4 regions of the Cobetia sp. 10Alg 146 genome follow, and region 3 is predicted to be linked to each of the others. Evidence: predicted binding sites of a transcription regulator. Region 3 holds the regulator's gene; each other region holds the start of a gene.
What was found. Region 3 encodes PhoB, which activates phosphate uptake and scavenging genes when phosphate is short. Its sites were predicted from a motif close to TGTCATANNNNTGTCANA; they were not measured.
Positions count from the first base shown of each region.

Region 1: a site for PhoB is predicted at 5,716-5,733, ahead of QD172_RS12285 (DUF6482 family protein). Genes of this name have one in related genera too.
Region 2: a site for PhoB is predicted at 2,815-2,832, ahead of QD172_RS01460 (UTRA domain-containing protein). Genes of this name have one in related genera too.
Region 4: a site for PhoB is predicted at 4,518-4,535, ahead of QD172_RS16880 (NAD(P)H-quinone oxidoreductase). Genes of this name have one in related genera too.

Region 1 covers NZ_JARWKT010000006.1:140,769-148,120, forward strand. The annotation lists gene rpsF (30S ribosomal protein S6) at 244-624, shown strand; gene rpsR (30S ribosomal protein S18) at 651-878, shown strand; gene QD172_RS12260 (hypothetical protein) at 891-1,745, shown strand; gene rplI (50S ribosomal protein L9) at 1,758-2,204, shown strand; gene dnaB (replicative DNA helicase) at 2,509-3,888, shown strand; gene QD172_RS12275 (hypothetical protein) at 3,975-4,262, shown strand; gene QD172_RS12280 (EAL domain-containing protein) at 4,429-5,685, shown strand; gene QD172_RS12285 (DUF6482 family protein) at 5,841-6,197, shown strand; gene QD172_RS12290 (DUF393 domain-containing protein) at 6,199-6,585, opposite strand; gene QD172_RS12295 (cryptochrome/photolyase family protein) at 6,582-7,352, opposite strand, start outside.
Region 2 covers NZ_JARWKT010000001.1:352,838-360,189, reverse strand. The annotation lists gene QD172_RS01475 (ABC transporter permease subunit) at 1-419, opposite strand, end outside; gene QD172_RS01470 (alkaline phosphatase family protein) at 416-1,240, opposite strand; gene QD172_RS01465 (extracellular solute-binding protein) at 1,333-2,421, opposite strand; gene QD172_RS01460 (UTRA domain-containing protein) at 2,996-3,766, shown strand; gene QD172_RS01455 (NYN domain-containing protein) at 3,917-4,411, opposite strand; gene QD172_RS01450 (hypothetical protein) at 4,830-5,264, opposite strand; gene QD172_RS01445 (NAD(P)-dependent alcohol dehydrogenase) at 5,283-6,353, shown strand; gene QD172_RS01440 (PA4780 family RIO1-like protein kinase) at 6,504-7,352, shown strand, end outside.
Region 3 covers NZ_JARWKT010000005.1:78,082-85,433, reverse strand. The annotation lists gene cysZ (sulfate transporter CysZ) at 1-124, shown strand, start outside; gene phoR (phosphate regulon sensor histidine kinase PhoR) at 230-1,525, opposite strand; gene phoB (phosphate regulon transcriptional regulator PhoB) at 1,533-2,222, opposite strand; gene ubiA (4-hydroxybenzoate octaprenyltransferase) at 2,450-3,331, opposite strand; gene QD172_RS10395 (chorismate lyase) at 3,362-4,081, opposite strand; gene QD172_RS10390 (FAD-dependent oxidoreductase) at 4,161-5,345, shown strand; gene QD172_RS10385 (HU family DNA-binding protein) at 5,620-5,895, shown strand; gene QD172_RS10380 (hypothetical protein) at 6,074-6,430, shown strand; gene QD172_RS10375 (DUF2780 domain-containing protein) at 6,514-6,930, opposite strand; gene yccS (YccS family putative transporter) at 7,133-7,352, shown strand, end outside.
Region 4 covers NZ_JARWKT010000013.1:4,602-11,953, reverse strand. The annotation lists gene QD172_RS16900 (DUF501 domain-containing protein) at 1-340, shown strand, start outside; gene QD172_RS16895 (sodium-dependent transporter) at 461-1,801, opposite strand; gene QD172_RS16890 (TIGR00730 family Rossman fold protein) at 2,102-2,656, shown strand; gene QD172_RS16885 (lysophospholipid acyltransferase family protein) at 2,672-4,438, opposite strand; gene QD172_RS16880 (NAD(P)H-quinone oxidoreductase) at 4,625-5,593, shown strand; gene QD172_RS16875 (hypothetical protein) at 5,688-6,188, opposite strand; gene QD172_RS16870 (sel1 repeat family protein) at 6,387-6,872, opposite strand; gene QD172_RS16865 (NADP(H)-dependent aldo-keto reductase) at 7,187-7,352, shown strand, end outside.

The sequences.
Region 1 (7,352 bases), on a different contig from region 3:
TGTCAGGGCATGAGGCGTGCCTCGCGACGTGTCGCTTGCCAAGCCCTTGACACCTCTCTACAATACTGCGGTTCTGTGAAGTGCAGTCTGCAGTGAATGCGCGGCATGGGGGCACCTGTCCTCGCCCGCGCGCGTTGTACGTGGCTTTCGAGCCCGAATGACACAACCGTAGTAATCACTCCACTCCTTGCTTCCCGGCCCGAGACGCGCCGTGGAGGCTGTCAAACCGAAAGGAGCCAAGCCATGCGTCACTACGAGATCGTGTTCATGGTCCACCCGGACCAGAGCGAACAGGTTCCGGCCATGATCGAGCGTTACACCTCCATCGTGACCGAAGCCGGCGGTACTGTGCATCGTCTGGAAGATTGGGGTCGCCGTCACCTGGCCTACCCGATCAACAAGATCCACAAGGCCCACTACGTGCTGATGAACGTCGAAACTACCGGTGAAGTGGTCGAGGAACTCGAGACCATCTTCCGTTTCAACGACGCCGTCATCCGTAACCTGGTTGTGCGTGCAAAGGAAGCGGCCATCGAGCCGTCTCCGATGATGAAGCCGGCTGAAGAGAAGCGTCCGCGTCGCGAAGACAAGCGTGACGAAGCCGAAACTCAAGACGCTAACTGATACCGCACCCCCAGGAGGTCATTGCAATGGCACGTTTTTTCCGTCGTCGCAAGTTCTGCCGCTTCACCGCTGAAGGCGTGAAGCAGATCGACTACAAGGACATCGAAGTCCTGAAGTCTTACATCACCGAGACCGGCAAGATCGTCCCGAGCCGCATCACCGGCACCAAGGCGCGTTATCAGCGTCAGCTGGCGACTGCCATCAAGCGTGCGCGCTACCTGGCACTGCTGCCGTACAGCGACAGCCACCAGTAAGGCGACACCATGATGCTGGCATTGGCACGTTGGGCCATGCGCGGACCGTTGCAGTGCATCGCGATTGCACTGCTGACGGGTCTTCTGCCCTGGTTCTTCTGGTTCAGTGCCTCCATCAGTGCGCTGGTCACGCTTCGGCGTGGCCTTGCGCCAGCCGCACCCGTGTTCATCGCCGCTGCCATTCCGGCAGGCTGGTGGTGGACACAAGGCGACCCGGTGCCATTGGCGACCGTGTTGCTGGTCACGTTGATGGCAACCCTGCTGCGTGCTCGCATGCGATGGGGGGAGGCGCTGATTGGCGCCAGCCTGACAGCGGCAATGATGGTGCAGTCCGGGATATTCCTGCCACCAGGCGGGGCTGGTCCACTGCTTGAGAGCATTCGTCAGAATGCCCCTGAGCTTGATGCACGCTTGAGCGACTTTGCCGCTCAAGGTGTGCCGACTGAACAGCTCGCAGGGTTGGTCATCGGCGGTATTACCGGGTTGGTGGTCCTGCTGGCCGCCACGGCCTGTCTGGCCCTGGCGCGCAGCTGGCAGTCCGGGCTCTACAATCCGGGGGGATTTCGTCACGAGTTTCATGCCTTCCGGCTGAGCCCGCGAGAAATCCTGATACTGGCAGCCTGCGGCATCATCGGGGTCTTCCTCGATGTGCCTGCAGTGCTCCTGCTGATCTGGATACCGTTGTTCGTGGCCGGCATTGCCCTGGTGCATGGCTATATCGGGTTAAAGGGGATGAGCGGGTTATGGCTGGTCGGCGTCTACTTTCTGCTGCTGACGACCTGGCCCACGATTCTGATTTTGCTGCTGCTGGCTCTTGTTGACGTCTTTGCGGATCTTCGCGCACGTCTTGCTGGCAGTCATCGATAAGAGGTTTACGAGATGCAAGTCATTCTGCTCGACAAGATTGGCAAGCTGGGCAACCTGGGTGACCAGGTGTCCGTCAAGGCTGGTTTCGGTCGCAACTATCTGCTGCCGTACGGTCTGGCTGTTCCGGCCACTGCCGAAAACCAGGCGGCTTTCGAAGCTCAGCGCGCTGAGCTGGAAGCACAGGTTGCAGAGCGCAAGGCCGAAGCTGAAGCGCGTGCCGCTCAGCTGAACGAAATCGAACTGTCCCTGGTCGCCAAGGCTGGCGAAGAAGGCAAGCTGTTCGGTTCCATCGGTCCGCGTGATCTGGCCGAAGCCATCGCCCAGTCCGGCATCGACATCGCCAAGAGCGAAGTCCGCATGCCGGAAGGCCCGCTGCGCAACACTGGCGAATACGACATCGTGCTGCAGCTGCACGCTGAAGTGACTGCCACTGTTCGTGTGGTCGTGGTCGGCGAGTAATCGCTGATCCGTGGTGGCTGCCCGGTGATCCGGCGCTGCCACCACAGGTGGTACTCGAACCGCCCTCGCATCCTGGATGCGGGGGCGGTTTTTTTGTGTCTGGCGTTTCTTTGTCGGGCGTGACAGGGAAAATCCTCTGCACGCGGGCAGGGCGGTGACAGGCAAAATCCGGTAGAATGCCTGCCCCCGTGAGGTAGAGCATCATGTGCGGTCGCGATGGTTGGCAGGCTCGCGGCGATGCACGAAAATGGAGGTTCCCGCGGGCGTGTCAGTCATCAGCAGGAGTCAGCCAGGCATGAGCGAGATGCAGGATCAGGATCGCGAGACGGCGGCGCTCAAGGTGCCCCCCAATTCGCTGGAGGCCGAGCAATCGGTCCTCGGCGGTTTGATGCTGGACAACAGCGCTTGGGACACGGTGTCCGAGCGACTGGTGGCCGACGACTTCTATCGCTACGAGCATCGTCTGGTCTACAACGCCATGTCCCAGCTGGTGGGCAGCAGCCGGCCGCTGGATGTGGTCACGTTGTCCGAGTTGCTGGAAAGCCGTGACCAGCTGGAGTCGGTCGGCGGGCTTGCGACCCTCGCCGAGCTTGCGCGCAATACGCCCTCGGCCAGCAACATCAAGGCCTATGCCGACATCGTTCGCGAGCGCGCGACGCTGCGCAAGCTGATCCAGGCGGCCAACCAGATCGCCGAGAGCTCCTTCAGCCCTCAGGGGCGAGACGCCGACGAGCTGGTCAACGAGGCCGAGCGTCTGGTGTTCCAGATCAGCGAATCACGCCCCAAGAGCGGCGGCCCCAAGGGCATGAGTCAGCTGCTGACCGGCGCGGTGGACCGGATCGATGAGCTGTTCAATCTCAAGGGCCAGATGACCGGCCTCTCGACCGGCTTCCGGGACCTGGATGACATGACCTCCGGTCTGCAGCCATCGGACCTGGTGATCATCGCGGGGCGCCCCTCGATGGGCAAGACCACCTTCGCCATGAACCTGGTCGAGCATGCCGTGGTCTCCGGCGACAAGCCAGTGGCCGTGTTCTCGATGGAGATGCCGGCCGAATCGCTGATGCTGCGCATGATCTCCTCGCTGGGCCGCATCGATCAGACCAAGGTGCGTACCGGTCAGCTGGATGACGAGGATTGGCCGCGGCTGACCTCGGCGGTCAACCTGCTCAAGGACAAGCAGCTGTTCGTCGATGACACGGCGGCCCTGTCGCCCAACGAGATGCGCTCACGCTGTCGCCGCATGGCGCGCGAACACGGCGGCATCGGCCTGATCATGATCGATTACCTGCAATTGATGCAGGTGCCGGGGCTGTCCGAGAACCGTACTGCCGAGATCTCCGAGATCTCGCGCTCGCTCAAGGGGCTGGCCAAGGAATTCGCTTGCCCGGTGGTGGCGCTCTCGCAGCTGAACCGCTCGCTTGAGCAGCGTCCCAACAAGCGCCCCGTGATGTCGGATCTACGTGAATCCGGCGCCATCGAGCAGGACGCCGATGTCATCGCCTTCGTCTACCGTGATGAGGTCTACAACAAGGACAATCCCGACAACAAGGGCTTGGCCGAGCTGATCATCGGCAAGCAGCGTAACGGCCCCATCGGCACCGTGCACATGGCCTTCATCGGCAAGTACACCCGTTTCGAGGACCTGGCGCCAGACAGTTATGGCCAGGCCTTCGCTGAATGACGTGATGCGCATGCGCATCAAACATGTACCCGGGCGGCGGCAGCGACGTCGCCCCGCAAGACCCGCACTGACGGGGAGGAGATAGCATGGCAGGTGGATTTGGGCGCGGACGCGCACGCACTCCCAAGCTTCAGGGACGCGGTACGCTGGAGAGCCTTGAGCGCGAAGGGCCTTTCAAGGAATGGCTGGGCATGCCGGATCTCTATCGCTTCACGCTGGTCGTGGAGGGCGAGAGCTACAGCTATCAGACTGAAGACAGTGAAGTGCCGGTCGTCGCGGGCGACATGGTGGTCTTCCGTTACAAGGAAACCAAGGCCGGCAAGTGGATCGACCGCAATTCCCTCGGCAAGGCCATCGACCCCAACTCGCTGTAAGGCGTCCACCTCCGGCGTGGCATGAGCGTATTGGCCAGCCGCGACCGGGCAGGCTCGTCGCAAGGCGTCCTTGCACGGCAGCACCGCGGTGATGTGCCCGACCCTTCGCTGACACATCACCGCCCCGTGTCATTTTCCTGTCATATCAGCATGCTTTGATTCTGGCATGCTGCCATCCCCGCATCCCGCTTTAGCTGAGGCATCCACTCCCGAATCCGGCCAGGCGCTGGAGGCGTTGCTGCGTCTTCGCCAGTTGCGGATGCATTTCCAGCCCATCGTGGCGGCAGATGGCCGTGAGGTCTTCGCCTACGAGGCACTCGCGCGCGCTGCTGCGGGATGCAGCTTGCGCTCACCGATGGCGATGTTCGAGGCGGCTCGCCAGCATCGGCGCCTCGCCGAGCTGGACGGCCTCTGTCGTGAGCTGGCGCTTGAGCAATGGGCTGAGCAGGGCCTGAGTGAACGCCTGTTCCTGAACGTGTCGCCGGAGGTGCTGTTGGACAGTGCGCATTCTCGGGGACTGACGCGTCATCTCCTGCATCGCCATGGGCTGCATCCGCATCAGGTCGTCATCGAGTTGACTGAGCAGACCCCGGGGCTGGACCCGGCACTGATGCGTGAGGCCGTCTGCCATTACCAGTCGATGGGCTTCGCCATCGCGCTGGATGACCTCGGTGAAGGGTACGCCAGCCTCAAGCTGTGGTCGGCGGTTCAGCCTGACTTCGTCAAGATCGACCGACACTTCATCAGCGGTATTCATCAGGGTTCACTCAAGCGGCGTTTCGTGCGCTCGATCATCGACATCGCCCACGGCAGTGGCAGTCAGGTGATCGCGGAAGGCATCGAGCAGGAAGGCGAGATGGAATGCGTGTCTCAGCTGGGGGCCGAGTATCTGCAAGGCTGGCTGTTTGCGAGCGCCGAGGTGGACCCTGCTCGCCAGCGTGCCGGCCTCGAGCAGCGCCTGCGTCGTCTGAGTCGCCGCCGGCATGCCGCGCCTCTGGCACTCGGTGCCGGCAGCCTGCTGCGGCAGGTGGCGCCGGTACTGCAGGATACCTGTCTCGAGGAGGTGGCCGAGCGTCTGCATGCCGAGCCGGAATTGATGGCGCTGGCAGTGGTGGACGCGCAGCAGCGGCCGGTCGGCATGATCATCCGCCATCGACTGCTGGGATTGCTGAATCAGCGCTTCGGACCGGAGCTGCATGGACGACGGGCGATTCATGAGGTCATGCAGACCCATTCACTGCGTGTCGAGGAAGATGAGCCGCTCGAGCGTCTGTCGGCCAAGCTGCTCGGGCGCCGGGACATTCATCGTGACGAGGACTTCATCATCATGCGAGGGGGATGCTATCGCGGCCTTGGGCGTCCTCTGGATCTGCTGCGCATCCTCGCGGAACGTCAGCTGGCGGTTCGTGCTCAGTGTCCGTGAGCCTCTCCGGGTCAGCGGCCTTGAACATGACGTCATCCAATCGTCATGGTGGTGCCGTGCAATCGTCATCGTCCCCCCGCAAGCTGGCGTGAAGCCTTGACGCCACCTTCACGATGATGGATACCTCAGACAACAGAGGTCCAGGAGCCGACACCATGTCCAGAATTGCCGCTGCCTTCACACCTACTGGCCTGCTGGTCAGCAACCTGAATGCGCTGATCGCCGAGTATCCGGCACTGGAGGCGCGTGTGATCAGTCATGCCGCCAGCCGCTTCTATCAGGTCCAGCTGGTACTGGAAGCGGGTGCCGATGAAGACGATGAGCGCAGTGAACTGTTGATGAAGCGTGGCAAGCCGATGCTGTTCCGCTCGCTGGAGGATGTCTACTGCGAGCTCAGGCGCGCCGGTCTGTCACGCGCCTGGCTGGTATCCCAGGTGGCCAACGACGAGATGATCGGCCGACCGCCTCAGTACCATCAACCGTTGAGCTCGCGCATCCCCTTGAGCTTCTGAGTCAGCGTCTCCTCTGGGGGACCCAGCGGCCGATACGCTCACGGTGGCGGGCAAAGACCCGATAGCCGACATCCAGCATCGGACGCAGCCCCGGCAGCAATGACAGCCTCACCAGGCGCCGATAGCCGAGTACCGCATAGAGGGCTCGGCTGGCGTCCATGCCGACATACCACTCCCCGCGCGCATCCTGCACGTGCAGGCGCCCCATCATCGTCTCGAAGCTCAGCCCCAGAGCATCTGGGGAAAAGTCCTTTGCACGAATGTCGACCGTCCTGACCCGTTCCCGCCTCGGGTGTCTCGCCAGCCAGGCGACCTCCCGCTGGCACAGGGGGCACTTGCCATCGTGATAGAGCGTGACCGGTGCACTGGCCTGCCAGATGCGGCTCATGAGGATTCCTTGTCGGTCGTGGAACTGGAGGGCGCGGGATAGTAACCCGCGCGATGGGCACCGCTACCATAGTCAGCGGCGCTGTCGAGTCGGGCGAGAAAGGCCTCGGCCTGTTGCAGCAATGCCTCGCGCTTTTCGTCCTTCATGCGTCGCCAGCTGCCATAGACCAGCGACATGCGCGGGTTGCGTGACAGTGATTCGCGATGGCGCTCGATGAAGTGCCAATAGAGACTGTTGAAGGGGCAGGCATGCGTGCCGGTGACCTTCTTCGGCGAGTACTGGCACCTGTCGCAGTGATTGGACATGCGATCGATGTACTTGCCCGAGGCACAATAGGGCTTGGAGCCCATCAGGCCGCCATCGGCGTGCAGCACCATGCCCAGGGTATTGGGCAGCTCCACCCACTCGCAGGCATCGACGTAGACCGCCAGATACCAGTCGCATAGCGCCTCGGGCTTCACGCCGCACAGCAGGGCGAAATTGCCGGTGACCATCAGGCGGCGGATATGGTGGGCATAGGCATGATCACGCGTACTGAGGATGGCTTGATCCACACAGCGCATGCCGCTGTCGCCGCGCCAGAAGACCTCCGGTAGACCCCGTGTCGCACTCAGGCGATTCTCCTGCTTGTAGCCGGGCATGCGTGTCCAGTAGATCCCACGCACATACTCTCGCCAACCGAGAATCTGCCGGATGAAGCCCTCGGCGGAGTTGACCGGTACCTCGCCACGTCGCCAGGCATCATCGACGGCAGCACAGACTTCGTG
Region 2 (7,352 bases), on a different contig from region 3:
TCGATGATGCCCAGGCGCTCCAGCATCAAGGTCAGCATGCCGTTGGCCCCCATCAGGATGATGAAGGCGAAGGCCAGCGGCACGCCGGCGAAGTTGCTGGTCATGTTGGTGAAGGCGATCATCGCGCGCGTCAGGCCCGGCCCGCAGCGGTGCATGCTGTGACAGGTCACGGCGGCGATCGCCAGTCCCAGCACGCTGGACATCAGCGAGATCTCGAGACTGCGGCCGATGGCCTGGCGGAAGAAGGGGGAGGTGGCGATTTCCTGAAAATTGGCCAGCCCCCAGCCTGCGGAGGTCTTGAAGGCGCTGATCATCACCCAGATCAGCGGGGCGATCTGGAAGGCGAAGAAGAGGATGGCGAAGGGCAGCAGCCACATCGCGGGGCTGGTCAGCACTCGCCTGAGGAATGTCGGCATCATGCGTCCCCTCCAGGGCCTGCCAGCAGGGATGTGTTGCTGGCCTTGTCGTGCTCCAGTCCCAGCACGCTTGCCAGAGTGCCGCAGAGCTCGCGCTGGCGAAGGTTGCGGGCGGGGCTGCGGGCGAAGGCGCTGCCGAAGGTCCAGAGCGGCACTCGGCGCTCTTCTTCGAGAAGCCCGGAATGTGAACGGTCGGCGTTCATGCCGTGATCGGCGGTGACCATCACCTGATAGCCGGCCTCCAGCCAGCAGGGCAGGTAGTCGGCCAAGGCGACATCGGCATGACGCGCCGCATTGCGATATTGCGCGGACTCACCGCCGTGGCGATGGCCGGCGTCATCGATGTTCATGCTGTGCACCAGCAGGAAGTCCGGGTCGTGACGCAGTCTCAGCATCTCGGCATCGCTGAAGACGTGGTCGTCCGGGTAGTGATCCTGCCAGTAGAAGATGCCCGCCTGGATGGCGGATTCGGGATTGTCTAGCAGCCGGTGTCTGGCCGGCACGAAGGGGGCGGCGACGTAGAGTTCGCTGACCCAGTGATAGGCGGCTGCCGCGGTGCGTCGGCCCTGCTGACTGGCGAGGTCGAACAGGCTCACGCCACGCGAGCGTCGCACGATGCCATTGTTGACGATGCCGGAGTCGACGGGCAGATCACCGGTCAACAGGCACTCATAGAGCGGTCGCGACATCGCTGGCAGTTCGCACTCCAGCGACTGGTACTGCCCGCGACCGGCCTCGATCAGGGCGCTCAGATAGCCCATGGCATGCCGACCCACGGCATGGTTGAGGCCATCGAGCACGACAAGAATGACACGCTGGGACATGAAGACTCCGTGAAGCTCAAGACGGCACCGTGTGGACGGTGCCGTCTGTCAGGATGGTGCGCGCTCTATCCGCTCTGGGCAGAGGCCGGGGGTCACTGCTGGTGGATCAGTACCTGGGACTGCCACTGACGAGGCAGCTGTCGGGCACTGGCTTCCCAGCCGGCGAAGTCCTGTACCGGGCGGGCATTGGCGTACTGCTCGTTGGGCAGCAGCTTGGCGGCGATGTCTTCCGGCAGGGTCAGGTGCTCGGCGCGGATCGGGCGGGCGTAACCTGCCGCCAGGTTCAGCTGGCCGGCATCTGACAGGATGTACTCACGCGCCAGCTTGGCGGCGTTCGGGTGAGCGGCATGCTTGTTGATGATGGTGGCGTACCCCGAGGTGACGGAGGCATCCGAGGGGATGACCACCTCGAAGGTGTCGCGGTTGATCTGATCGCGATAGTTGAGCGCGTTGAAGTCCCACAGCAGTGCGACCTCCACCTCGCCCTTCTCCAGGTTGGCGATGCTCGGCTCGGCCAGTGACAGGCGTCCCTGGCGGGCCAGTTCGGCGAACACTTCCAGACCCGGCGTCAGGTCTGACTCGCTGCCGCCATTGGCGAAGGCTGCGGCCAGGATGGCGTTGTTGGCCTGGGACGCCTTGCCGACCGCGCCGACGGAGACCTTGTAATCGCCATTGGCGAGATCCGCGAAGGAAGCGGGGCGCTGATCTTCACTGACGAGTGTCTTGTTGATCATCAGGGAGATGGTGCCGGTGTAGCCCAGCATCCATTCGCCATCTTCATCCTTGGCCCAGTCGGGGATCTCGTCCCAGGTGGTCGGCTTGTAGGCTTGAGTCACGCCCTGCTTGACCGCGATGGGGCCGAAGGCGAAGCCCACGTCACCGATATCTGCCGTGGCGTTCTCGCCTTCGGCCTTGAACTTGGCGACTTCCTCGGCGGAGCTCATGTCGGTATCGCTGTGCGCGATGGAATACTTCGACTCGAGGTCTGCCCAGGTGTCTTTCCAGTTGGCCCAGCTGTCCGGCATGCCGACGCTGTCGACGCGGCCTTCTGCCTGGGCGGCCTTGAGCAGTGCGTCCGGCACTTCAGCGGCACTGACGGAGGCGCTGCTCAGCAGGGTGGCCATGAGGGCCGAGACCATCAGGCCGGCGGTACGGGGCGAGGTAGCGGTGAACGACTTCAATGACAATCCTCCCAGACGGGGTAATCAACGGATGCGAGAGTGCATTCCTGGCCAGCGAGTCGCCGAGGCGAGCAGGCAGGCGAGATGGGGTCAAAGCTGGTTATTGTCCTGCGCAGTCTTCCTCGAGACCTGCCACCTCAATTTCTGTGGTCTAGTTCAGTCTCGGGGCTGACATGACTTTACGCAGCGGTTGTGACAGTCGCGTGTCGTCACTATGTCAGTGTCGTGATGTCAGTGTCGTGGCAATGAGCCATCAGCCATCAGTGCTACATGTTTTGACGCAACGCTGCGTGGTGCCGGCTGATTTCCTGACAATTCCCTGCATGACAGCGTGCTCCTGTGCTAGGCATCCGCCTCGGATTCTCACGCTCATCACATAGGAAGGCCTTGCGCTGTCACCGGATCGTCATGCCTGTGTCATGATGCTTGGCGAGCGTGGGCTGACTCGTCTGGCGACGTCTACACTAGACCACAGCGATCGCGATTCTCGGGCCTTGTCATGATGGACACCTTGGATGACATGCAAGTGACTCGCCAGAAATCGCTCTCTTTCGTTATCTTTCAGGAACTTCGCATGCCTTCATCATCGATCGAGCCCACAGGTGACGACGCAACTTCCCTGACGCGCACGGCGGATTTGCCCGTCACCGGGCTCAAGGGCAGGCTGCTGAACCATCTTGAAGCAGCGCCGCTGCATGCCTCGCAGCGTCTGCCGTCCGAGCGTGAGATGATCGAGCGGTTCGGCACCACACGAGTCACCTTGCGAGATGCCTTGCTGCAGCTGGAAGCGGAAGGGAGAATCTATCGCGAGAACCGCCGCGGCTGGTTCGTCTCGCCGCCGCGCCTCAGGTATGACCTGCTGGCATGTCTGCCTTTTCACGAGATGGTGCAGTCGCAGCAGCGGGTCGCTTCCACCGAGGTGCTGGCCGCTCAGGAAGTTCCCGCTGATGAGGTGATCGCCCAGCGTCTGGGAATTGCACGGGGCGCCGGGGTCTATCGCATCACGCGAGTGCGGCGCATCGATGGCCGGCGGGTGCTGCACGTCTGTCATCACCTGCGACGCGACTGCTTCCCCGGCATTCTCGATTTCGATCTCTCGGCGCATTCGCTGACGACGCTCTACCTTCACCAGTACGCCATTCGCATCCGGCGCGTGAGCTTCGAGCTGGCCTCCAGCGTGTTCGACGCCGAGACGGCCGTCGCCCTGAATGCGGCACCGGGTAGCCCGGCGCAGCGCATCACGCGGATCAACTTCGATCAGAATGGCCGTGCAGTGGACTGCGATGATGAACACTGGCGTCACGATGCCATCGAGTTGACGTTATCCGCCGCACCACAACGCTAGAGGGCAATCTGGCGACATACGCCACCAGCCTTCGGGGCTTTCCTTCAACTCGACGAAAACGCCCGCAAGTCCTCCTCTGACGGGAAGGCTTGCGGGCGTTGTGGTAATGGCGTGCGTGATGTGGCCGTGGGGCATCGTGGGGGCAAGCCCTCAGCGCATCAGCAGCGTGTCATCTATCTCGCGGAAGTGATCAGCGCTGCGCATCAGGGCGAGGGCAGTGAGTGCCTCGACACCGTAGACACGCGTCGTGACGGCATGGCGCGCTGCGACATGCTCCAGCAGCAGGGCGAAGTCACCATCGCCGGAGGCGAGAATGATCTCGTCGACGTCGGGGGCGGCTTCCATCACATCGATCGTGATGCCGACATCCCAGTCACCCTTGGCCGAGCCATCTCCTCGCTGGATGAAGGGTTTGAGCTTGATCTCGAACCCTATCTCACGCAGGCGTTGCTGGAATTGCTGCTGCTTGGGGTCGCCACGGTCAATCGCATAGGCGTAGGCATGCGTGATGCTGCCCAGGGATTCCAGCTCGGCCCACAGTCGGCGGTAATCGAATTGCCGGCCAAAGGTGTCGCGGGTGGTGTAATAGATATTCTGGACATCGATGAAGACGGCGAGGCGCGTGGGCGAGTCGGATGTCAGCAAGGACGATTGGATTGCGGGCGTGGGAGAGTTCGACATTGGCTGTCACAGGGACCGGAAGGCTGAATGATGTGCCTGAAACAGAGCAGGCAGGTACTGGAGGCGCGTGCGGCGTGGGAGTCGTTCAGGTGTCGCGGGATGACTCAGGCATTGCGCCTGGCTCCGACGATGAGTGCTTGTGCTGCTGACACCATGCAAGGAGAGCGGGTCTGTCTTTCTCTGACCTGTCTGCTCTGATCTGTCTACCCTGACCTGTCTGGTGCTATCGGTTGAAAGCAGAGCTGTTGAAAGCAGAGCTGTTCCAGGTCGCGCCATCTCGAGAGGAGGGCAGAGACCGGCCGCTGCCAATCATGGCGAGCAGCGGCTGGCGATCTTCTGACAGCTTGCCACGATCAGGCCGAGTCTGGGCCTGATGGAAGCATCAGTTGCCGGCAGCGGGATTGGAGGGCTTGGTCGGCTTGTGGCCGATGATCTGACCGCTAACGCCGGATTCAATCACTTCAACCTTGCCGCCACGATCGAGGAAGGCTTGCATCTGGGCTTCCAGCGAGGCGGATGTTTCAACAGCAGCGGGTGCTTTCTTCTTGGCAGCAGTACGAGTGTTGGCCATGCGGGACTCCGTTCCGAGACGTGAGGGGTGGAAGAGCATGATAACACGACTGCGTTTTTCCTGCTTGATCGCGTCAGAAGTAATTAAGAAGTGGTGATTTCGCTGCGTGATATGTTCGTGATGTCGTGATACACCAGCGGCGCTGTTGCGATCACACCAACACAGAGATGCCAGCAGGCAGTGAGTCAGGGCGTTGAAAAGTGATCCAGGCGGCGACATCTCCTTCTTCACGTTGATACTTTTCATGATGCAAGGAGAGCTGGCATGGCGAACACCTTTGACGGCAACACCCGAAGCTACGCACTCAAGTCCGATTCCGCCGATCTGGCGCCATGGAATTTCGAGCGTCGTCAGCCGCGCCCGGATGATGTGGCCATCGAGATCCTGTATTGCGGTGTCTGTCACTCGGACCTGCACGTCGGTCGCAATGACTGGGGCTTCACCCAGTATCCCATCGTGCCGGGTCACGAGATCGTCGGGCGAGTCACCCAAGTCGGCGATGATGTCAGCCAGTACAAGGTGGGTGACATGGTCGGTGTCGGCTGCATGGTAGATTCCTGCCGTGAGTGCAGCGCCTGTCACGATGGGCTCGAGCAGTACTGCCTCGAGGGCATGACCATGACCTACGGCAGCCCGGATCGCCACGATGGCAGCCTCACGCAAGGCGGCTATTCCGACAGGATCGTCGTCAGCGAGCGCTTCGTGGTGTCCATCCCTGACAAGCTGGACCCGGCGGTGGCTGCGCCGCTGCTGTGTGCCGGTGTCACGACCTATTCTCCGCTGCGCCACTACGGCGTGAAGTCCGGCGACAAGGTCGGCGTGATCGGCATGGGTGGCCTGGGCCACATGGGGATCAAGTTCGCCAAGGCGATGGGCTGTGAAGTCACCCTGTTCACGCGCAGTGAAGCCAAGGTAGCGGAAGCGCGCGAGAATGGCGTCGATCACGTCATCGTGTCCAGCGACGATGAGCAGATGGCCGCCGCGACCGAAACCTTCGATTTCCTGCTCGATACGGTACCGGTGCCGCACGATCTCAACCCCTACCTCAATACCCTGAAGTACGACGGTACCCATATTCTCGTCGGGCTGGTACAGGAGGTGGACCCCGCACTGCAGGGCGGCAATCTGGTCATGAAGCGTCGCGTGCTGGCGGGCTCGCTGATCGGCGGCATGCCGGAGACCCAGGAAGTGCTCGATTACTGTGCCGAGCATGACATCACCTGCGATATCGAGATGATCGACATCCAGAATATCAACGAGGCGTGGGAGCGCATGCAGCAGGGCAAGGTGAAATACCGCTTTGTCATCGACATGCAGAGCTTGAAGAACGCCTGACACCTGTCGTCATACCATGCCAGGTCTGGTGTGGTGGCATGAAAAAAGCCCCCGGTATCCTTCTGGATGCCGGGGGCTTTCGCGTCTGTCATGTCACAAAATTGTGATGGGGTGATTCCCGATCGAGGCGAAAACGCGTATAAGAACGCGATGAAAACGCCAAAGAGAATCCAGCCGCTCATAGATGACGGACTGGTCGATGAAGTGCTTCGCCCCTTGATGAGTGGCAAGGAAGCCTCGGTCTACGTGGTGCGCTGCGGAGAAGAGATTCGCTGCGCCAAGGTCTACAAGGATGCTGCCCAGCGCAGCTTCAAGCAGGCCGTGCTCTACCAGGAAGGCCGCAAGGTACGCAACAGCCGTCGTCAGCGGGCGATGGAGAAGGGCTCCGGTTTCGGACGCGATCAGCAGGAAGCCGCCTGGCAGAACGCCGAGGTGGATGCCCTCTATCGTCTGGCCGATGCCGGTGTGCGCGTGCCTCAGCCATACGGCTGCTTTGACGGTGTGCTGCTGATGGAGCTGGTCACCGACGACGATGGCAATGTGGCACCGCGCCTCAATGATGTCTCGATGTCGGCGGAACAGGCGCGTGAAGACCACGCCTTGATGATGCATTACATCGTTCGCATGTTGCATGCCGGCCTGGTGCACGGGGATCTGTCCGAGTTCAATGTGCTGGTCGATGACTACGGCCCGGTGATCATCGATCTTCCGCAGGCGGTGGACGCAGCGGCCAACAACAATGCCAAGAGCATGCTGGCGCGCGATGTCGCCAACATCACCGCCTACTATGCGATGTTCGCTCCGGAACTTGCCCAGACTCGCTACGCTGATGAGATATGGGCATTGTTCGAGGCCGGTGACATGGACCCGGATGTCGAGCTGACGGGTCTCTTCGAGGATGACCCCGAGGCACCGGACGTGGATGCGCTGCTCGAGAACATCATGGCCGCCATGGAAGAGGAGCAGGAACGCAAGGCGCGTCTGAAGAGTGCCGAAGAC
Region 3 (7,352 bases):
TGGTGCCGTGTTCGTGCTGACGCTGGTGCCCTTGGCCAACCTGCTGTTCATTCCCGGGGCCGTGGCGGGTGCCGTCCTGATGTGGCAGAGCCACTACCGACAGCTGCCTGCCCCGCGCCGCTGAGCCAGGCTTTATCGCGAGCGTTGACGAACGCAGATACCACGACGCCCCGCCGTGACCTCATGCAGAGGGCGCGGCGGGGCGTTCGTGTCAGTGGGGCTGCAACCGTCAGGCAGTCGTCGCGCAGCGGCGTTCCACCGGGAAATGACAACGGAAGCGTGCGCCCTCGCCGGGCAGGCTGTCGATCTCCAGGCGGCCCTGATGGCGGATCAGCACATGCTTGACGATGGCCAGCCCCAGCCCGGTGCCACCAGTGGCGGTGCTGCGTCCCTTGTCGATGCGATAGAAGCGCTCCGTCAGGCGCGGTAGATGCACGGGATCAATGCCGTCACCGTCATCCTCCACCTCGACCATCACGCCCTCGCTGGTGCTCTGGCAGCGCAGCGTGATGTGGCAGTCTTCCGGCGTGTAACGCACCGCATTGAAAACCAGATTCGAGATCGCGCTTCTCAGCTCCTGCTCCTCACCCATCAGGGCCAGTCCGGGCTCGACCTCCACCGTGATGACATGCCGCTCCTTCGAGAGGCCTTCGGCATCTTCCCGGATACGCGTCAGCAGCTGCGCCATGTCGATGCGACGTCCTTCGCCCGACAGCTCGTCGGTCTCCAGGCGCGACAGGGTCAGCAGATCCTCGACGAGGTGCTGCATGCGGTCGGTCTGACTCTGCATCTGTCCCAGGCCACGCTGCCAGCGCGGGGGCAGGTCATCGGCATAGTCGGAATAGGTCTCGAGGTAGCCGGCCAGTACCGTCAGCGGCGTGCGCAGCTCATGGGAGACATTGGCCACGAAATCGCGGCGCATTTCCTCGAGACGGTAGAGACGGGTGACATCGCGCACCATCACCAGGCGCTCGTTGTCACCGAACAGGGTGATGGAGATCTGCAGGGTCAGGTTGTCGGAGAGCGGCGATTGCAGGGTCAGCGGCTCACGATAGGCCAGACGATTGAAGTAATCGATGAACACGGGGTCACGCAGATAGTTGGTGACGTGCTGGCCGCGGTCGTGACTGGCCTTGAGGCCGATCAACTGCTCGGCAGCGCTGTTCCACCACTCCATGTCGCCGTGGTTGTCGAGCATCACCAGGCCATCGCGCATCGCTTCCGAGGATTCCTGGATGCGATTGAGGATGCTGCGCAGTCGCTCCTGTGCCTGACGCTGACCCTTCTGGTAGCGATACAGACGATCGAGCAGATCCCCCCAGACGCCATCGCCGGGCGGCGGCTCTTCATGGGGGTTGGTGATCAGCCAGGTGTAGAGGCTCTTGAGATGCTTGAGATGGACGAACAGGTACAGCGCCAGCCCCAGCGCCAGGCCCCAGCCCAGCAGGCCGAGCAGTCCGCCGACCAGCCCGAAGCCGCCCGCCAGATAGCCCAGCCGCCATAGCTCGTTCGTCCAGTAGCGCATCCGCGTCTCAGGCCTGGGCGCTGAAGCGATAACCGGTACCGCGGACGGTCTGGATCAAGTGCTGATGCCCCTCGCCCAGCGCCTTGCGCAGACGACGAATGTGCACGTCCACGGTGCGCTCCTCGACATAGACATTGCCGCCCCAGACCTGATCCAGCAGCTGGCTGCGGGTGTAGGCGCGCTCCTGATGGGTCATGAAGAACTGCAGCAGGCGGTATTCGGTGGGGCCGACCTCCAGGGAGTTGCCGTGTGCGGTCACGCGGTGGCTGGCGGGGTCGAGCATCAGACCCTCGACTTCCACCGACTCCTCGACGCCCTTGGGCGTGGTGCGGCGCAGCACGGCCTTGAGGCGTGCCACCAGCTCGCGTGGCGAGAAGGGCTTGGTGATGTAATCGTCCGCCCCGGCCTCGAGCCCCTGGATCTTGTTGTCTTCCTCGCCCTTGGCGGTGAGCAGGATGATCGGCAGCTCCGCGGTGGTCTCGTCACGCTTGAGGCGGCGCGCCAGTTCCAGCCCGCTGGTGCCGGGCATCATCCAGTCCAGCAACAGCAGATCGGGCTTTTCATCGACGACGATGGCGTGGGCGTCCTGGGCATTGTCGGCCTCCAGCACGCGGTAATCCGCCATTTCCAGGGCGACGGCGATCATCTCGCGTATCGAGGATTCGTCGTCGACAATCAGTACGGTCTTGGAGCTCATCGCTAGATCCCATGCAGCAGTCGGCGCACGCGCCAGAATGACAAGTCGATGACGATTACAACCTGCTTATATGACAGTGAGATGACAATCGCCAGCTTGGCAGCTTGCCGCCCGGCTTGCCAGCGAGTCCCTCAACTCTCTCAAGGCGTGAATGTCACGCCTCGCCGCACGAGGAAGGTCGCTGGCAGACCGGATGAGGACTCGGGCCCGTTGGCCGGAAAGAGGGGTCAGGCAGCTGGCCAGGTCGCCAGCGCGATGCCCGCGAAGATCAGCAGGCCGGACCAGTGGTTGTTGAGAAATGCCTGGAAGCAGGGGCCACGCTCCCGCTCGCGAATCAGGCGCTGCTGCCAGACGAAGGTCACGGCCGCCGCGGCCAGCCCCAGCCAGTAGAAGATGCCCAGCGCCAGGTGCAGGCCGATGCCGATCAACACCGCCAGCATGCCCAGCTGCAGCAGACCGATCATCAGCTTGTCGGCGCGGCCGAACAGGACGGCGGTGGACTTGATGCCGACCTTGAGATCGTCATTGCGATCGACCATCGCATAGGCGGTGTCGTAGGCCACCGTCCACATCAGGTTGGCCGCGAACAGCCACCAGCCATAGGTCGGCACCTCCTCAAGCGTCGCCGCGAAGGCCATCGGAATCGCCCAGCCGAAGGCGGCACCCAGCACCACCTGCGGCAGATGATGGAAGCGCTTCATGAACGGATAGCTGGCCGCCAGCAGCACGGCGACGATCGACAGCAGCACCGTGGTCAGGTTGGTGAAGCACACCAGCACGAAGGCGGCCGCGACCAGCACACCGAACAGGGTCAGCGCCTCGCGCTCCGTGATGCGTCCTGAGGTCAGCGGGCGATCCCGGGTGCGTTCGACATGCTTGTCCCAGTGGCGATCCGCGTAGTCGTTGATCACGCAGCCGGCGGCACGCATCAGATAGACGCCAGCCACGAAGATCAGCAGCGTATCGCGGTCCGGTAGCCCATCGGCCGCCAGCCACAGGGCCCAGAGGGTCGGCCACATCAGCAGCCAGGTGCCGATGGGGCGGTCCAGACGAGTCAGGGCGAGGTAATCGGCCAGTTTGGACGGGCGGGAAGCGGATGACGCTGACATCAGGACTCCTGATCGAACGGCAGTGGGGAATCAGAGTTCCAGAGCGTGCTGGAACCGAGGGGTGAAACCTTCCTGGACCAGTACCCGGAAGCGACCGTGCGAGAACATCGAGCGGCGCATCCACAGGCTGGCGGTGCGTGCCAGCGGCTGCGTGCTGGCAAGTCTCAGTGGCGCCCGGCTGACATCGATGGCGCTGCGGGTCAGGTCAGGCTGGCGGAACAGCCAATGGCCCAGCGAGCCTTCGCCGAGCGTCGAAAGACGGTGGCCATGGGCCAGGTCCAGCGCCGCCAGCGAGCGCGCGATCACCCAGGGCTCATCGCCATGACACAGGGCCACTTCGCGCCGCCAGACATGGCGTCGTGGCGCGATACCCAGCATCCGCGCCTCATCCCGCCGGGCAGGGCCGGTGTCCTGCAGCAGCAGGCGCACGCGCAGCCCCTGACCATCGAGCATGCGCATGGCGTGATCGAGACGCTGGGTCAGCGAGTCGCTGGAGGACAGCCATGGCCACCAGCCGGCCGGCATGACGCCTTGCAGGCTCGCGGCGGGCTGCCAGTGGCGGCGGACCGCCGAGTCCATCGCTCTCTGGTGAGCGCAGGGAGTGCTGAGTTCCGAGCGAGACATGGCCCGGATGGCGATCTTGCCGGCAAACGCTGCCGAGTGGGAGTGACAGACCACGATGAATTCCCTGTCAGGATGACAAGTGGCGAGTCTAGCACGCCCGAACCGCAAGGCCTGCAGCGTGAGCATGCCCGCGCCAGTGGCAGGCTGGTATGCTGGGGCCCGACTACCCTCTTTTCCTCTCGGATCGATCTCAGGAGATGGCGCCATGCGCGACCCTCGTACCCTTGTCATCATCGGCACCGGCATGGCCGGCATTGGCCTGGCGCGTGCCCTGCGTTCGCGTGACAAGGACAGTCGACTGATCCTGGTCAGTCAGGACAGTGGCCACGATTACGCCAAGCCTCTGCTGTCCACCGCCTTTGCCAAGGGCATGAGCGCCCGGGCATTGGCACGGCAGACCTCCGTGGCCCTGGTGGATGAACTGGACGCCGAGCTGCGCACCCATCAGCGAGTGACGAGCATCGATACCCACGCGCGACAGGTCTGGCTGGGCGAGGAATGCCTGGCCTATGACGAGCTGGTGCTGGCACTCGGTGCCGCGCCGCGGCGACCCTTCCCCATCGATGACTCGGTCGGCTCGCGCGTGATGAGCATCAATGATCTCGATGACTACGCCGCCTTCAGCGCCACGCTGACGGCAGCGCGTGAGGCGGGGGAGAGTGGCCGTGTCGTGATCGTCGGTGCCGGTCTGGTGGGGTGTGAATACGCCAATGACCTGAAAGCCGCAGGACATGAGGTCACCCTGGTCGCGGCGGAAGACACTCCGCTGGATGGCTTGCTTCCCCAGGCGCTCGGCCAGCGACTTGGCAAGGCCTTCGATGCCATCGGCGTGCGTCGGCTGCAAGGCGAGATGGTCGAGACCATCACCGCCGGCAAGGCAACGCAGGCACCTGTCAGCGTGGTGCTGCAGAGTGGTCATGCGGTGGAGGGCTCGCTGGTGCTGCTGGCCACGGGGCTCGCGCCACGCATCAAGCTGGCACAGGGCGCGGGATTGAGTGCTGGCGGGGATGGCATCCGCGTCGATCGTCACCTTGCGACCTCCCGGCCGCATGTCTGGGCGCTGGGAGACTGCGCCAGTGTCGAAGGGGTCAATGCCATGTACGTGCAGCCCCTGCAGGCCGCGGCTCGGGTGCTGGCCGCCAATCTGTGCGGCGAGGCGGTCGAGCTCGACTGGAAGGCCTGGCCCGTGCTGGTCAAGACACCGGCGCTGCCCATCGTGGCCTACCCGCCTCGGACGGCCGTGGCGCGCTGGGACATCACGGGCGAGGGAGATGATCTCGATGCACGCGCTCTCGATGCGAACGAACGCTTGATTGGATATGCGTTGACAGGCGCCTCCGTTCGCAGGAAAGTCGAGCTGGCGCGGCAGGCACCGCCGTTGCTAGGCTAGGCGATGCCATGGCCGATGGTCGCAGACCCCTTGAAGCCAGCGTAGTCAGGCACGATAGTTAAGTTTCCGTCACAGAGCGTCAGGCGAGAATCAGGGACGACGTGTTACCGGTGATGTTCACCCCGTGAAAGGGGGACCCGGTATCGCATCGCCCAAGCGCCATGCAATGCCAGCAAGTGCAGCAACATCCGTGCAAGAACAACATCCGTGCAAGAACAACAATGAATCGGCGGCTGAGCCGCCCGTGCAGAATGCCAAACCAGGAGGGCTTTTCATGCGCAAGCCAGAACTCGCTGCGGCCATCGCCGAGCGTGCGGATCTGTCCAAGGACAAGGCTAGTCAGGTGTTGAACGTGATTCTCGACGAGATCACCCACACGGTCGCCAAGGGCAACGATGTTTCATTGATTGGTTTTGGCTCCTTCACGGTGCGTCAGCGTGCAGCGCGTACCGGCAAGAACCCCCAGACAGGCAAACCCCTGACCATCCCGGCCAGCAAGACAGTGGCCTTCAAGCCGGGCAAGTCATTGAAGGATGCGGTGACCAAGTAAGTCTGGTCCATGTCGCCGCGCCCCTGCTGGCGTGGCGGCCCGCCATGCTTGCCCGATGTCAGTATCGATGCCACCGGCTCCGCCACTCGGGCCCGGTGGCATTTTGTCATGGACGGTATCGATGGCTGTTCGCGGCTGACCGCTTGACCGTGCCGCCTCTCAAGGAAGGATTGACGCCATGAAGCTCAAGTTGCTGTTGTGGGTACTGGGCCTGCTGCTCAAGCGTGCCTTCCGGCGCGACCCCGAATTTCGCGCTCAGCTCGAGACGCGTTCGCTGGATTGGGGCGTTGCCACGGAGGATCTGAGCATCGCGCGTCATTATCGGATGTCTCGGGAAGGTGTGACCTCCGGCACCGGTCTGCCGGTGGATACGGAGCTTGAGCTGCGCTTCGCGGATGCTGAGAGTGCGGTGGCCTTCCTGCTCAAGCCGTCTCCCAAGGCCTTCTTGAATGGCATGATGGAGCAGCGCGTGCGTCTGGTCGGGGATTCCGCCCAGCTCAATCGTCTGCAGTCATTGCTCAAGCGGATTCGCTGAACCGACGGCCATGCCGTAGTGACCGAAAAAAACGCCCCGCTGATCTGCTCAGCGGGGCGTTTTTCGTGAGGGCACGCAAGGTGTCACAGCAGATGCTTGAGGCCCGGGATGCCCTCGATGACCTGGTCGACCACACCATCGCCGGCTTGCTCGCGCGCATAGCTCAGCGTCTCATCGGCCACGCCACGTGCCTGATCCATGTTCAGGTCCAGTCCCATCAGCTTCTGGCCCAGCTCCAGTGCTCCCCCTCCGCTGCCTCCGGTGAATGCACTGACCGCCCCCATCAGGCCGCCCATGAGGCCACCGCCCCCGGACTCGGCGGCTTCCTCGCCAGCGCTGCCGATCAACCCTTCGGCGCCCGGAATGGCCCCCAGCAGTGATGCCGCCGGCCCATCCGGGCCCTGTTCACGCACGAACTTGAGAATGAGGCCGACCGCCTGTTCGGCAATCTCCGGTGACAGCCCGAGGGCGCCAGTGACACGTTCGATGAGTGGGTGCATCGGTATTCTCCATGAAATCCGGGGTAGGCATGAGTGGGTAGCATGAGTGGGTAGAGTGGCACGGACGGAGAGTTTGGCGCCTGAAGCGCTTGCCAACGCTTGTGTGAGCCGGAGCTATCGGACACGGCAGAACAGGGTGGTATGCTAGCGGCATAAATCTAAAGTCTAATGCGCTGCTCGCGCCCTGGTCACGGAACACTTCATGACACGCTCCCTGCAACACTCGCTCATCCACTCCCTGCGTCGACTGTGGACGCTGGATGCCTTCAGCTATTCGCTGCGCATGCTCATCGCGCTGGGCGGTGTGATGGCGGTAGGGTTCTGGCTGGACGAGATGGCGCTGGTGATCCCGCTGTTTCTCGGCGTGATTGCCTCGGGACTGGCGGAAACGGATGACCATTGGCGCGGGCGACTGCGCGCGT
Region 4 (7,352 bases), on a different contig from region 3:
GCGCCTCAAGATCTCGCTGTCACGCATCGAGGCCGAAGGCGTGATCAAGGAGCTGGAAGAGAGCCTCAAGACCGACGAGGAACTGCTGGCGCGCTATCGTGCCAGTCATGAAGCCTATGTCGCCGAGCGCTGGAGCTTCATGAGCGAGGCCGAGCGCAGCGCCATCGAGTCCCAGGGCTTCGCTGAGCTGATGCGTGAGCGTGGCGTCGGCGGCATCCGCGACTGGAATCAGGTGCGCTGCCTGCACACCCAGTACGCCCAGCACCTCGCCTATGCCGAGGGCAATGCCATCGGGCACTGGGTCGATGCCAACTATGACGTGCTGTCCGAGCTGCCCTGAGCCCTGCCTGCGATCTAGCCGACACTCAGTCCCTCGAGCAGAGGCCGTCGGCCAGGAGGCACAAGACGAAGAAGCCCGCCAATTGGCGGGCTTCTTGCGTCGTGCAGGGGGCGTTTCGGCTTACAGCGAGTGCGCGAACACCAAGGCGATGCACAGCGGGCAGATCAGGCGCACGTACCACGGCCAGATCTTCCAGAACAGGCTGGACTCGATGTCCGGCGCCCCGCTCTGGATCTCCTTGAGCAGCGCATGGCGCGACATTGCCCAGCCGACCAGCAGACACATCACCAGCGCGACCAGTGGCTGGCTGTACTGGGTGGTCAACATGATCACCAGACCGAACAGCGCCCCGAAGTTGGCGGCGATGGTCAGACTGATGGCCATGATGGCGGCCCCGACGGCCAGGGTGGCGGCACGCCGTCCCAGCCAGCCACGCTCGACCACGAAGGATACCGGCACTTCCAGCATCGAGATGGAGGAGGTGATGCCCGCCACGCTCATCAGCGCGAAGAACGCCACCATCAAGACGTCTCCCGCGCCACCCATCTGACCGAACAGCGCCGGCAACGTATCGAACAGCAGCGTGTCGGAGCTCTTGAGCAGGCCGTCGGCATCGAAGATCTCGACGCCCAGATGACGCGCGGCATACATGGCCGGAATCACCAGCAGGCCGGCCAGGAAGGCGATGCCGACGTCGATCAGCGTCACCAGCACGCCGAGACGCGGCAGGTTCTGCTCCGGCCCCAGATAGGAGCCGTAGATCAGCATCGCCCCCACGCCGAGCGACAGCGAGAAGAATGCCTGGCCCATCGCGCTCAGCATCAGGTCAGCATCGAAGATGCGATCCCACTGCGGGGTCAGATAGACACTCAGGCCTTCATCGGCGCCCGGCAGGGTCAGCACGTAGCCGATCAACCCCACCAGCAGGGCCAGCAGCAGCGGCATCAGACGTGTGGACCATTTCTCGATCCCGCCGCGCACGCCACCGACCACGATCGCCATGGTCAGGGCGAGGAAGACCGCCGTCAGCGAGACATTGCGCGTGAAGTCGAATGTGGTCAGCCAGCTGGCGGCGGACGACATGCCCAGCGCCGCGCTGACCGGCGCGGCGGTATAGCCCAGCAGCCAGCCCGCGACGATGGCGTAGAAGGCCAGGATCAGGCTGGCGGTCAGCATGCCCGCCCAGCCCGCCAGCGCGCCGAAGCGCTTGGTGATGCCGCGTCCCAGACTCATGCTGGTGACGATATTGGCCTGACCATGCCGCCCGATGACCAGCTCGGCCATCAAGGCCGGCCACGCCAGCAGGAAGGCCAGCACCAGATACATCACCACGAAGGCCCCGCCTCCGTTGTTGGCGGTCTGGGACGGGAAGCCCCAGACGTTGCCAAGCCCTACTGCCGAACCAGCGGCGGCCATCAAGAAGCCCAGCCGACTGGCGAAGCGTCCGCGCACCTGCGCCATCTGTCTCTCCTGCCTTGTTGTCCCGCGCCCGCCGTCAGGACGTCGCGTCATGTTGGAGTGCACCCCGATGAAAAGGCTCATGGGCGTCAGCGCCCGCCAGCCGTCGCCTGCGGGGGCGGCAAGGGTAGCAGAGCAGGCCCGTGAATGCAGGTACCACGCCGAGCATGCTCTCTCACTCTGCAAGGCAAGGTTGCGCCAAGGCGTCATGGCCCCGCCGCACAACTCGGGTAGGATGGAGACCACGACATTCTGGCGTGGCACTCGACCTTGCGTGCCACAACACACCTTCAGGAGAGCAACATGCATCGCATCTGTGTCTATCTGGGTTCCCGCGAGGGGGCCTCCCCGCAACACCGCCAGCAGGCCGAGGCACTGGGGACCGCGATCGCCGAACGTGGCTGGGGACTGGTCTATGGAGGAGCACGTGCCGGACTGATGGGCGCTTTGGCAGATGCCGCGCTGGCCGCAGGCGGTGAGGTGGTCGGCGTGATCCCGCAGGCGCTGGTGCGCAACGAGAAGGCACACACCGGGCTGACTCGGCTGATCGAAGTGGCGGACATGCATGAGCGCAAGGCCCAGATGGCCGCGCTGGCGGATGGTTTCGTGACCCTGCCGGGCGGGATCGGCACGCTGGAGGAGCTGTTCGAGACCTGGACCTGGCAATACCTGCGCTTTCACGCCAAGCCGATCGCCGTCCTCGACAGTGACGGCTTCTACGCGCCGCTGCTGGAATTTCTGGATCGCACCGTCGAGGCGGGCTTCCTCGACGCGGATACTCGCGCCCGCCTGATCAGCGAACGCGAGATCACTCCCCTGCTTGACCGCCTGGCCCCCTCGTCAGGCGAGCAGGCCTGAAGCAAGCAGCATGGGTCAAGCCTCCGTGACGGGGTGTCGTGCACCGGCCTGATCGCGACAGGCCGGCTCCCCGAGATAGCGACTGCGCTTGCTGGCAGTGATGCGCCGGATATCGACCATCACCAGCCCATCGATGCAGTAGCCGAAATCGGCATCGACGCTGAAGTCGAGGAAGCGAGTGCCGCCGGGCTCGGTGACCTCGGCGTACTGCTTGTAGAGGGTCGGCACCGTCACGCCCATCGCGTCCAGCTGGGCGCGCAGGCGACGGAAATCACCCTCGGCATCCTGACCATCGAACAGACGCTCAGCCTCATGGGCGGCACTGCCCGGCGCACTCTGCGCGACCGGTGCCCGTGCACGGGCCAGCCCCTCCTCATCCCCGTAGTAGTGGCGGTAATAGCTGACGATCAACGCCCGAGCAGCCTCCGGGTAGCTGTTGGAGAGCGTGACCGGGCCGAACAGCCAGCGAATCTCGGGGTGACGGCGCAGATAGGCACCCAGCCCCTGCCACAGGTAATCGAGACTGCGGCGCCCCCAATAGCGTGGCTGCACGAAGCTGCGCCCCAGCTCCAGGCACTCCTGCATATGCGCGAACATCTCCGGCGTGAAGCGGAACAGGGTCGGGCTGTAGAGCCCCTTCTCGCCATGTGCCGCCATGATCTTGCCCACCTCACCGATGCGATAGGCCCCGGCGATCTCGAGATCGGCGTCATCCCACAGCACCAGATGGCGGTAATGCGCGTCGTAACGGTCAATGTCACGACGCTCTCCCGTCCCTTCGCCGACGCGGCGGAAGCTCAACTCGCGCAGCCGACCGATCTCGCGCATCACGCTGGAACCGGGAAAGGCATCGAACAGGTAGATCTTCTTGCCGTCGCGGGTCTCACCCAGCAGCTCACACGGCGTCAGTTCCTCACGCAGCGCCTGGCGCTCCTCCGGATGACCGATGGCCTTCTCGGTCACGAACAGCCCGCGCTTGCCGCGTCCGATGCGATAGAGATGCTTGCGCAGCAGGCGTGTCTTGGCATTGGTACTCAGGGCATCACTGTCGAGACGCGCCAGCGGAATCAGTTCCCCGATGCGCAGCTTGAGCTGACGTTCGCGCTGGCGAAACATCTCGTGGGCCAGCAGCGGCGTGCCGAGGCCACGGTTGATCGATGACAGGGTATAGAAGAGCGTCGAGTTGCGACCACTGACGTGAATCGGCAGTACCGGCGCGTTGGTCTTGCGCGCGAAATGCAGGAAACCCGACAGCCACTTGCCGTCACGCGGCCCGGTCGGTCCTGCGCGCGAGACCTCTCCGGCCGGGAAGATGATGACGGCCTCTTCATTCATCAGTGCTTCGCAGATCTGGGTACTGCTTCTGCGATACCCGCGGCGACTGAGGTTGTCCAGCGGCAGCAGCAAGGGCGCCAGCGGCTCGACCTTCATCAGGATGTCGTTGGCGACGATCTTCACGTCACGCCGCACCTCCCCGACCAGTTTGAGCAGCGCGAGCCCGTCCAGCGAGCCCAGCGGGTGGTTGGCGACGATCACCACTCGCCCGTAGGCAGGGATGTTCTCGCGCTCCCGCGAGGAGACGGAGTAGGCGAAGGAGAAGTGATCGAGCACACGGTCGATGAAGTCGAAACCGCGCAGACCGGCATGCTCGGCGAGGAAGGCATTGATCTCGCTCTCGTGAACCAGACGCCGCAGCAGCGCCAGCGCCGGGCGACGAATCAGAGGGTGGCGCCTGGCAAAGGCGGGATACTTGGCGGCGATGACACGGGCGGTATCGATCATGCTCACTCCTTTGCGCAACGCGGTGCGTCACTCGCAGTCTGAAACAGAGGCTTGATATCACGTCAGAATCGCGCCACTTCATGACAGGTGCGTCACAGTCCCCGTACAGTGAGATGACAGACATCCGTCTGAGGACGGAGCGATCACAGCAAGGCAGCCACGGTTGCCAAGCCAAGGAGATAGCGAATGTATGCGATAGCCGTCGAGAACGAGGCGCTGGTCTGGCAGGAAACCGAGGCCCCTTCAGGTATCGCCTCGGACGAGGTGCGTATCCAGGTGGCCTGGGCCGGCGTCAACCGCGCGGATCTGATGCAGCGCGCCGGGCAGTATCCGCCCCCGGCCGGGGAAAGCGAGATTCTCGGTCTCGAGGTCAGCGGCACCATCCTCGAGGTGGGCAGACACGTGGAACGCTTCCAGGTGGGGGACCCGGTCTGTGCCCTGCTGGCAGGCGGGGGCTATGCCGAAGAGGTGGTGGTCAATGCCCTGCAGGTACTGCCGGTGCCGGAGGGCTTCGGCCTGCGTGAGGCGGCCGCCCTGCCGGAGATGTTCGCCACCGCCTGGCTGAACCTGTTCATCGAGGGCAACCTCAAGCACAAGGAACGCGTCCTGCTGCACGCCGGGGCCAGCGGTATCGGCACCACTGCCATCCAGCTGTGCGGCCTGTTCGGCCATCCCTGCTTCGTGACCGTCGGCAGTCAGGAGAAGCTGGACACCTGCCTGCGGCTGGGGGCCGATGCCGGCTGGAATCGCCACGATGGCAGTTTCGTCGATGCCGTGAACGAATGGGGCGGCGCTGACATGATTCTCGACCCGGTCGGCGGCGGCTACCTGTCAGGCAATCAGCAGGTCCTGAATCAGGATGGCCGCATGGTATTGATCGGCCTGATGGGCGGACGCATGGACGAGCTGGATCTGGGGCGCATGCTGATGAAGCGCCAGCGGTTGATCGGCTCGACCCTGCGTTCCCGCTCGCCCAAGGGCAAGGGCATGGTGCTGGATGCACTCTATGTCCACGTCTGGCCACGCCTGGCGCGAGGCGAGATACGTCCGCATATCGACAAGAGCTGGCCGATCCAGGACGCCGAGGCTGCGCATGCCTATGTGCAGGACAACGCCAGCACTGGCAAGGTGCTGCTGGCGGTAAGCGGGGCCTGAGTCCGTCGTCGACTGGCAGAACGCAAGAAGGCAGCCCGATGGGCTGCCTTCTGCAGGGGCTTTCACGCCGGTCATCTTTCGCCGGGCTGAACGCTCAGTCGTTGCGCTCGATGGCCTGGGCCTTCTGCCAGGTCAGTTGCAGCAGACGGGCATCATCTCCAGCGCGATGGCGCTGGATGCCGCCTTCGGCGATCACGGCTTCCTTGAGCTCGGCCCAGCGATTCAGCTGCTCCTCATCCAGCAGCCGGCGCAGCGCTTCCAGCCGGAAATGCGGCAGCATGCCGGCATGATGGAACAGCAACGACAACCAGGTATTGTCGTAGCCCCAGCTATCGCTGTACGCGATACGTGTCTCGCTCAGCTCATCATTGATCCACTGCGCCACTTCCCGCACCGGGCGACCTTCACGTGCCAATCGGGCGCGTGAAATACCATGCAACAACTCAGCCTTGGGGTCCCAGTGCACCCACTCTTCCAGCGGCTGGATGAGGAAGGCACAGCTGCTGCCATCGGTACGCGCCAGACCGATCTCGATCGGGTAGCTGCCGCGGCCAAAGCCGGAGGCTTCAATATCGAGCAGAATAGGCAGCGTCACACGCGTCTCCCACGGTATCTCAGGCAGCCAAGGACCAGGCAAGAAGGGGTTGAATGTCTTCAGGTTACGGGAATTGCCCCCCGTTTGGCGAGTCCTGCTCATCCGGTGGGCATCAGAAGAGACGGAGACGACAGCGCCCTCACGAGGAGGGCGCTGTCAGAGGAGGCGATCGACGACGGCAGCAGCCGTCGGATTGGCTCAGTGGAGGGCGGCTTCGTCACCGCTGCGTGCATGCGCTTCCCAGTGCTCCGCCTTGTGCGGGCAGACCGCCAGCCCCAGCGAGCCTTCACGATAGGCACGTGCCAGGCGCTGCGCGGCAAGCGCATGATGACGCTCTGCCGCACGTGCATACCAGGTCACGGCCTTGGCCGGGTCACTCTGGTATTGCGCGCAGCCATGCTCGTAGATGCACCCTGCCTGGTACTGGGCATGGATGTCACCCGCCTGTGCCGCCTTGACGACGAAACGGGCACCCTTGGCCTTTTCCTGCGCCGAACTGCCGCGCTGGAACAGCATGTGGCCGTACAATGACAGCGCACCGGTATGACCGGCCTTGGCGCAGTGATTGAACAGACGCATGGTCAGACGATGCTTCTGCTGAGAGCCGGAAAGCCAGGAGGCGTGGAACAGACGCTCCGCCAGGCGGTATTTCAGTCCGGTCATCAGGGTTGAGGCCTGCGGCATGACGAGTAACCTTGAAACAGATAAGAGGGATGACGCCGTATCTGGCCCTTTCCTGAGCCTGCGACGCTGTTCTCCTTGCCAACGCTGTCAGTTTGCCCATGCGGGCGGCCTCGCGAGGCTGCTCCCCTGACAACGGGGCGCCAAGCATACTCGCGCAATCAGGGGGACTCAAGCCCGCCTTGTGGGTTTTTGTTACGCTGCTAATATGTGCGCCGTCCCGCGAGTGAAACCGCCGCCGCACCTGCCCTGACGCACGCAGGCGACGCACGCTCGCCTTACCCGCTTTTGCCAACCACCCGACAGGGGAATCCTGCATGCAACGTAGAGCTCTAGGCCGCACCGGCATTGACGTGAGTCTGCTGTGCCTTGGCACCATGACCTTTGGTGAGCAGAACAGCGAAGCCGATGCCCACCAGCAGCTGGATCGTGCGCTCGATGCCGGCATCGACTTCATCGATACCGCCGAGATGTACCCTGTCC